One region of the Streptomyces sp. LE64 genome, then DNA from elsewhere that is predicted to be linked to it. Evidence: riboswitches for the same ligand, from Rfam matches in the RefSeq annotation. Region 1 holds a riboswitch; the other holds the start of a gene.
The links. A riboswitch is a leader RNA that binds a small molecule or an ion and turns the genes downstream of it on or off. The one in region 1 is predicted to bind glycine.
Positions count from the first base shown of each region.

Region 1 (3,398 bases):
GCGACCCCGCGTTCGGCTGGAGGGACACCTTGTCGTAGCCGGTGACCTCGGCGAGCCGGTCCTCCAGTTCCCGGATCAGCGTCAGGTACCCCTGGGCCTGCTCGGCGGGGGCGAAGGGGTGCAGCTGCCCGAACTCCGGCCAGGTGACCGGTTCCATCTCGGTGGTGGCGTTCAGCTTCATCGTGCAGGAACCGAGCGGGATCATGCCCCGGTCGAGGGCGTAGTCCCGGTCGGAGAGCCGGCGCAGGTAGCGCAGCATCGCCGTCTCGGAGCGGTACTGGTGGAAGACGGGGTGCGTCAGGTAGTCGTCGGTGCGCAGCAGCGCCGCCGGCAGGGCGTCCGGGACCGTTGCGTCCAAACCCTCGACGTCGGCGTCGGCTCCGAAGGCGGTCCAGACCGTCCCGAGTTGCTCGCGGGTGGTGGTCTCGTCGCAGGCCACGCCGACGTGGTCGGCGTCCACCAGCCGCAGGTTGACCCCGTCCTCGCGGGCCGCGGCCACGACGGCGGCGGCCCTGCCGGGCACCCGTGCCGTCACCGTGTCGAAGAACGCGCCGTGCACCACCTCGACACCGGCGGCCCGCAGGCCCGCCGCGAGGACCGCGGCGTGGCGGTGGGTGCGGCGGGCGATGGTCCGCAGGCCCTCCGGCCCGTGGTACACGGCGTACATACCGGCCATCACGGCGAGCAGCACCTGGGCGGTGCAGATGTTGCTGGTGGCCTTCTCGCGGCGGATGTGCTGTTCGCGGGTCTGGAGCGCGAGCCGGTAGGCGCGGTCGCCGTCGCGGTCGACGGACACGCCGACGAGCCGGCCGGGCAGGTTGCGGGCGAACTTCTCGTGCACCGCCAGGTAGCCGGCGTGCGGGCCGCCGAAGCCCATGGGCACGCCGAAGCGCTGGGTCGTGCCGACGGCGATGTCCGCGCCCAGTTCGCCGGGCGGGGTCAGCAGGGTGAGGGCGAGCAGGTCGGCGGCGACGGTGACGACGGCGCCCAGTTCGTGGGCCTGTTCGATGACGGGGCGCAGGTCGAGCACGGCCCCGGAGGCCCCCGGGTACTGGAGCAGGACGCCGGTGACGCCCCGCTCGGCGACCTCGGTGGGGATGCCGGCGGTCAGGTCGGCGACGACGACCTCCACCCCGGTGGGTTCGGCGCGGGTTCGGATGACGGCGACCGTCTGGGGCAGGGTGTCCGCGTCGACGAGGAAGACGCCGCCCTTGACCTTGCCGACCCGGCGGGAGAGCGCCATGGCCTCGGCGGCGGCGGTCCCCTCGTCCAGGAGGGAGGCTCCGGACGTGGGCAGCCCGGTCAGTTCGGCCACCGTCGTCTGGAAGTTCAGCAGGGCCTCCAGGCGGCCCTGCGAGATCTCCGGCTGGTACGGCGTGTAGGCGGTGTACCAGGCCGGGTTCTCCATGACGTTGCGGAGGATGACCGGCGGGGTGAAGGTGCCGTAGTAACCCAGGCCGATCATGGAGCCGAGGACGTCGTTGCGGTCGGCGAGGGAGCGCAGTTCGGCGAGGACCTCGGCCTCGGTGCGGGCCGCCGGCAGGTCGAGCGCCTCGGCGTTCTTGATGACGTCGGGGACCGCGGTGGCCGTCAGTTCGTCCAGCGAACCGTACCCGACCTGGGCGAGCATCTTGGCACGGGCTTCCGCATCGGGGCCGATGTGGCGCCGCTCGAACGGAATGCCCTGTTCGAGCTGGGAGAGCGGGGGACGGTTGACAGTCATTGCGGGGGCCTCCTGGTCGGTACGACCTGCGAGGGGCACCATGACGCGGGTGCCCGGACGGCCTCCCCCTCTGTCATCTCAACCTGAGAGCTTCACCGGGCGCGCGGCCCGACTTTCACCGTCGGTGAGGGCGGAGGTCCGGAAACCGCCCGCCCTGCTTTCCAGAGTGACCTCACCCGCGCGGTACTGGGGCCTGAGAGATTCCGGGGAGGATTTGCTCCTTCGGCGCCCCCGACCGTGGCCGGGGAGCTCTCCCGCACGGGGTCGACAGCCGCTTCCAGCCTACCAGCGGCTCTTCGCACGGGGCTTCGAGTGGCCGCCTGCGGAAATGTGCTCTTTCGTGGTGCTGACGGATGAGTTGCGACGAGCTGGAGGGCACGTGCAGACCGACATCGATCCGCGCAACCTGATCGGCCGCAAGGCGTTCGACCTCCACGGTACGAGGATCGGCACCGTGGACGAGGTCTACCTCGACGACGCCACGGGAGTGCCGGAGTGGGCGGCGATCCGGACGGGTCTGTTCAGCCGGGACGCGTTCGTCCCCCTGGAGCCCAGCGAACTGGTGGCGGGCACCCTCCGGGTTCCCTTCGAGCGCGCCCTGATCAGGGACGCCCCGGACTTCGGCGTGGGACGCCACCTCTCCCCCGAACAGGAGCTGCGGCTCTACCACCACTACGGGCTCGACGTGGCCTCCCCCGGCCCCGATGTCGGCGAGTGGGCCGCCGGCCCGGGGGACGAGCCCGAGCCGTCCGGGGAGCGGTAACCGTCCGCCACCAGGGGGACCGGGTCGGAGGGGGTGAGGTCGGGGTCGTCCACGGCGAAGGTCCGCACCCGGCCCGGCGGGGAGTCCGGGGTCTCGAAGCGCACCGTCACCCGCCCCACCCCGCTGCCCTGGACCCAGCCCGGCCCGTGGACGGCGTGGTGGACGTCGTGTCCGGCCGCCCACCGGGAGGACGCGCGGGCGGGCGACGCGGGGTCCTGCGGGCCTTCGGCCCCCGGATCGGCCTCCGCGTCGTCGGGCACCTCGGGCGGGTGCTCCCCGGCTGCCTGCGCGAACAGGTCCTCCTGGGTGTAGTCGGCGAGGCCGCTGACGCCCACGCCGAGGAGCCGCACGCCGCCGGTGGTGTCCACCGACTCCAGCAGGCGGCCGGCCGCCTCGCGGACCACCCTGGGGTCGTCGGTGGGGCCGCGCAGCGTCTCGGAGCGGGTGAGCGTCGAGAAGTCGTAGCGGCGCACCTTGAGCACCACGGTGCGGCCCGAATGGCCGGAGTCCCGCAGCCGTCGCACGCACCGTTCGGCGAGCCGTTGCACCTCCAGCCGCACCCGGGTCCGGTCGTGGATGTCGACGTCGTACGTGTCCTCCACGGACACCGACTTCGTCTCCCGTTCGGCCACCACCGGCCGCTCGTCGCGGGCGAGGGCCATCGCGTACAGGCCCGCCCCGTGGGCCTTGCCCAGCAGCCGCACCAGTTCGTCCTCACCGGCCTCGGCGAGTTCGCCGACGGTGCTGATGCCCGCCCGGCGCAGGTGGTCGCCGGTGGCGGGCCCCACCCCCGGCAGCACCCGGACCGCCATGGGGGCCAGCAGGGCCCGTTCGGTGCCCGCCCGCACCAGCAGCAGACCGTCCGGTTTGGCCTCCTCCGATGCGATCTTGGCGACCATCTTGGAGGCGGCC
Region 1 is NZ_CP199708.1:544,729-548,126, forward strand. It holds gene gcvP (aminomethyl-transferring glycine dehydrogenase) at 1-1,723, opposite strand, end outside; glycine riboswitch at 1,895-1,990, opposite strand; gene ACSMX9_RS02340 (PRC-barrel domain-containing protein) at 2,103-2,486, shown strand; gene ACSMX9_RS02345 (DNA polymerase IV) at 2,396-3,398, opposite strand, start outside.

Region 2 (3,398 bases), 4.3 Mb from region 1:
CGCCCCTTCGACCCGTCGGAACAGCACGGCGCGGTTCCGAACCCGACACGCCCACCGCGGCCCGGCAGGTCGTACGGCCCCGCCCGGCCGTGCCACCCAGCTTAAGCGGCGCCGCCCCGGCGCGGCCGACGCCTCGGTCCCAGGTCCGTCACAGCTGGTGGTATCGGGCGCACTCAGGGCTCCCGCACGTAGAAGGGGCGGAGCTGCTCGCGCATCCAGTCGGCCACCGGGTCCCGCGCCACGTCCAGCAGGATCAGGTTGACCCCCCAGGCGACGGGCACCCGTCCGAGCGCACGTCCCAGCGCGTCCAACGGCAGTTCCCGGGCCGAGCCCTCGCACTGGTCGAGTTCCACCCCGATGAACAGGCTCGGGGCGCCGCCCTCCACGCTGGCCAGGCAGCGGCGGGCGGTGGTGACCGTGCCCACCGCGGCGAACTCCTCCCCGGCGGCGGCGAGGAAGTCCATCGGGTCCTCCTTCCAGTCGGGCGGGAAGAGCCGGACCCGACCGCCGCTGGTGGGGCCGTCCAGGGCGGTGCGACCGGCGCGGCACAGCTCCGCGACGGCCGGCGGCGGCAGCGGAACGCCCACCGTGCCGTCCGGGTTGAGGACCAGGCCGAGTTGGGGCGGCAGTCCGCGGGCGAACTCGACGGCGGGCGCCACGGTGCCGCCCATCCGGTCGCCCACCACCTGGCGGAACTGCTCGGCGGAGGTGAAGACCGGCACGTATGCCTGGCCGTCGACCTCCACGGTGGGCAGGTCCAGGGTGGTGCTGGTGGCGTCCCCGCCGGCCGGCAGCGGCACCCAGATCCGGCTGCGGCCGAGCACCTCGACGATCCGCGGGGCGGCCCCGGGCACCCCCACGGAGGCGGCGAGCACCTCCTCCAACTCGTTCACCGGCCAGGCCCCGGGCGGACCCGGGACCGTGGGGGGCTGGGGCGTCTGGGCCGGAATCTCCATCGTCAACCACCTGCTCGTGCCGCGCTGCGTCTGCGCCAGGCACCCTAACGCGAAGCTCCGGGCGTCCGGCGCCCGTTCGGGCCGGGCGGCGCTGCCGTCCGGGCCTACGCGTCGAAGCGGATGGACCGCAGCGCCCCGCCCGCCGCCCGGTCGAGCAGCACCGCGGAGGAGCAGCCGGCCGGCAGCACCCCGCGCTGCGCGTCCCCCACCAGCCGGCCGATCGCCCGCCGGTGGCGGGCGAAGGCGTACCGGGACACACCCCGGCCCCGCTGGCGCTGCCCGTCGAGGGCGGTGTCCGGCGCCACGTCGAGCAGCAGCAGGTGCAGTCGGGTGCCGCGGGCCCGGGCCTCGCGGGCCAGCCAGCGGCGCACCCACGCCTGGGTGCCGCAGTCGTGGACCACCACGCTCTCCCCGGAGCGCAGCGCCCGCCGCAAGCCGGCGAAGTGCGCGACCCGCACCAGCGGCCGGTACAGGGCGTACGGCAGGGCGGCGGGCATCCGGCGGGCCCAGCGGTCGCGGGTGTCCTGGGAGTCGATGCGCCGGGCCGGGGCGACGGGGGTCGCGAGGGCGGCGCGGACGAGGCTGACCGAGGTGTCGCGGACCGTGCGCGACATCAGCGTGGACTTGCCGCTGCCCGGCAGCCCGGACACCACCACCAGGTCACCGGGGGCGAACCGGAGCGCGTGCGGCCCGCGGCCGGCCCGGTCCCGTAGGTCCCGGACCACCGCGGCGGCCCGCTCCGCGCGCGCCCGCGCGGCGGCGGCACCCGCCTGCTCGGGCAGCGCCACGCCAGCGGCGCTCGCGTACCCCCTCGTCGTGTTCACCGTGATCGTCCCCTCCAGTCCGTCACGTGAGCCTTCCCCGTAGAGTGTAAAGAGCGGGTAATTTCGCGGGTCCGGATCGCGTACGGATACGGCCACGGGCCCGTGACGGGAACTGCCCCGGGCCGATGCCGCGGGGTCGGGGGGACGCCGCCCTGCCCAAGGCGGCGCGGGCGTGCAATGATGTGCCCGCCAACTGCATACCGGCCGCTTGAACCCGCGCGGGAGAGCCCCCGGCCGTACCGGGGCGCCGAAGGAGCAAGTCCCTCCCTTGAATCTCTCAGGCCCAGATACCGCGCGGGCGAGGCACATCTGAAAAGCGGACCGCGACGTCGTACGCGCGGTCCCACCCAAGGTGCAAACCGGACCGCCGCCCAGCGGCGTGGCTCCCGGCGAACCTCTCAGGTCCGATGACAGATGGGGAGGACCATCTCGCCGTCATGCCCTGGGAGCACCTTCATGAGCACCGCCCCCCGCCGTACCGCGCTGGACGCGCTGCACCGATCGCTCGGTGCCACCATGACCGACTTCGCGGGCTGGGACATGCCCCTGCGCTACGGCAGCGAACGGGACGAGCACCACGCCGTGCGCACCCGCGCCGGGCTGTTCGACCTCTCCCACATGGGGGAGATCACCGTCACCGGCACGCAGGCGGTGGACCTGCTGGACCACGCGCTGGTCGGCAACCTCGGCACCGTCGCCACGGGGCGCGCCCGGTACACGATGATCTGCCGCGAGGACGGCGGCATCCTGGACGACCTGATCGTCTACCGCACCGGGGAGACGGAGTACCTGGTGGTCGCCAACGCCGGCAACGCCCAGACGGTGCTGGACGCGCTGCGCGAGCGGGCCGCGGGCTTCGACGCGGAGGTCCGCGACGACCGGGACGCCTACGCGCTGATCGCGGTGCAGGGCCCCGAGGCGCCGGGCGTCCTGGCCGCCGTCACGGACGCCGACCTGGACGGGTTGAAGTACTACGCCGGGCTGCCCGGCACGGTCGCCGGGGTCCCCGCGCTGATCGCCCGCACCGGCTACACCGGGGAGGACGGCTTCGAACTCTTCGTCGCTCCCGAGCACGCGGAGGGCGTGTGGCGGGCGCTCACCAAGGCGGGCGCCCCGGTCGGGCTGGTGCCCTGCGGACTGTCCTGCCGGGACACCCTGCGCCTGGAGGCGGGCATGCCGCTGTACGGGCACGAGCTGACCACCGGGCTGACCCCCTTCGACGCGGGTCTCGGCCGGGTGGTGAAGTTCGAGAAGGAGGGCGACTTCGTCGGCCGGGCGGCGCTGGAGGCCGCCGCCGAGAAGGCCGCGGCGAACCCCCCGCGCAAGCTGGTCGGCCTGGTCGCCGAGGGCCGGCGGGTACCGCGCGCCGGGTTCGCGGTGGTCGCGGACGGCACGGTGATCGGCGAGGTCACCTCGGGCGCGCCCTCCCCCACCCTCGGCCAGCCGATCGCCATGGCGTACGTCGACGCCGCGCACGCCGAGCCGGGCACCGCCGGGGTCGGGGTGGACATCCGCGGTACGCACGAGCCGTACCGGGTGGTGGCACTGCCCTTCTACCGCCGCCGGAAGTAGTTTCCGCGCGCACCACCGGGCCCGCCCGGATGCACCGCGCTCCGGT
Region 2 is NZ_CP199708.1:4,822,557-4,825,954, reverse strand. It holds gene ACSMX9_RS21815 (enhanced serine sensitivity protein SseB) at 174-956, opposite strand; gene ACSMX9_RS21810 (AAA family ATPase) at 1,061-1,780, opposite strand; glycine riboswitch at 1,990-2,083, shown strand; glycine riboswitch at 2,084-2,204, shown strand; gene gcvT (glycine cleavage system aminomethyltransferase GcvT) at 2,237-3,352, shown strand.
Region 2: it holds a riboswitch for glycine, as region 1 does, so the genes downstream of both, gcvT (glycine cleavage system aminomethyltransferase GcvT) here and gcvP (aminomethyl-transferring glycine dehydrogenase) in region 1, are expected to answer to the same signal.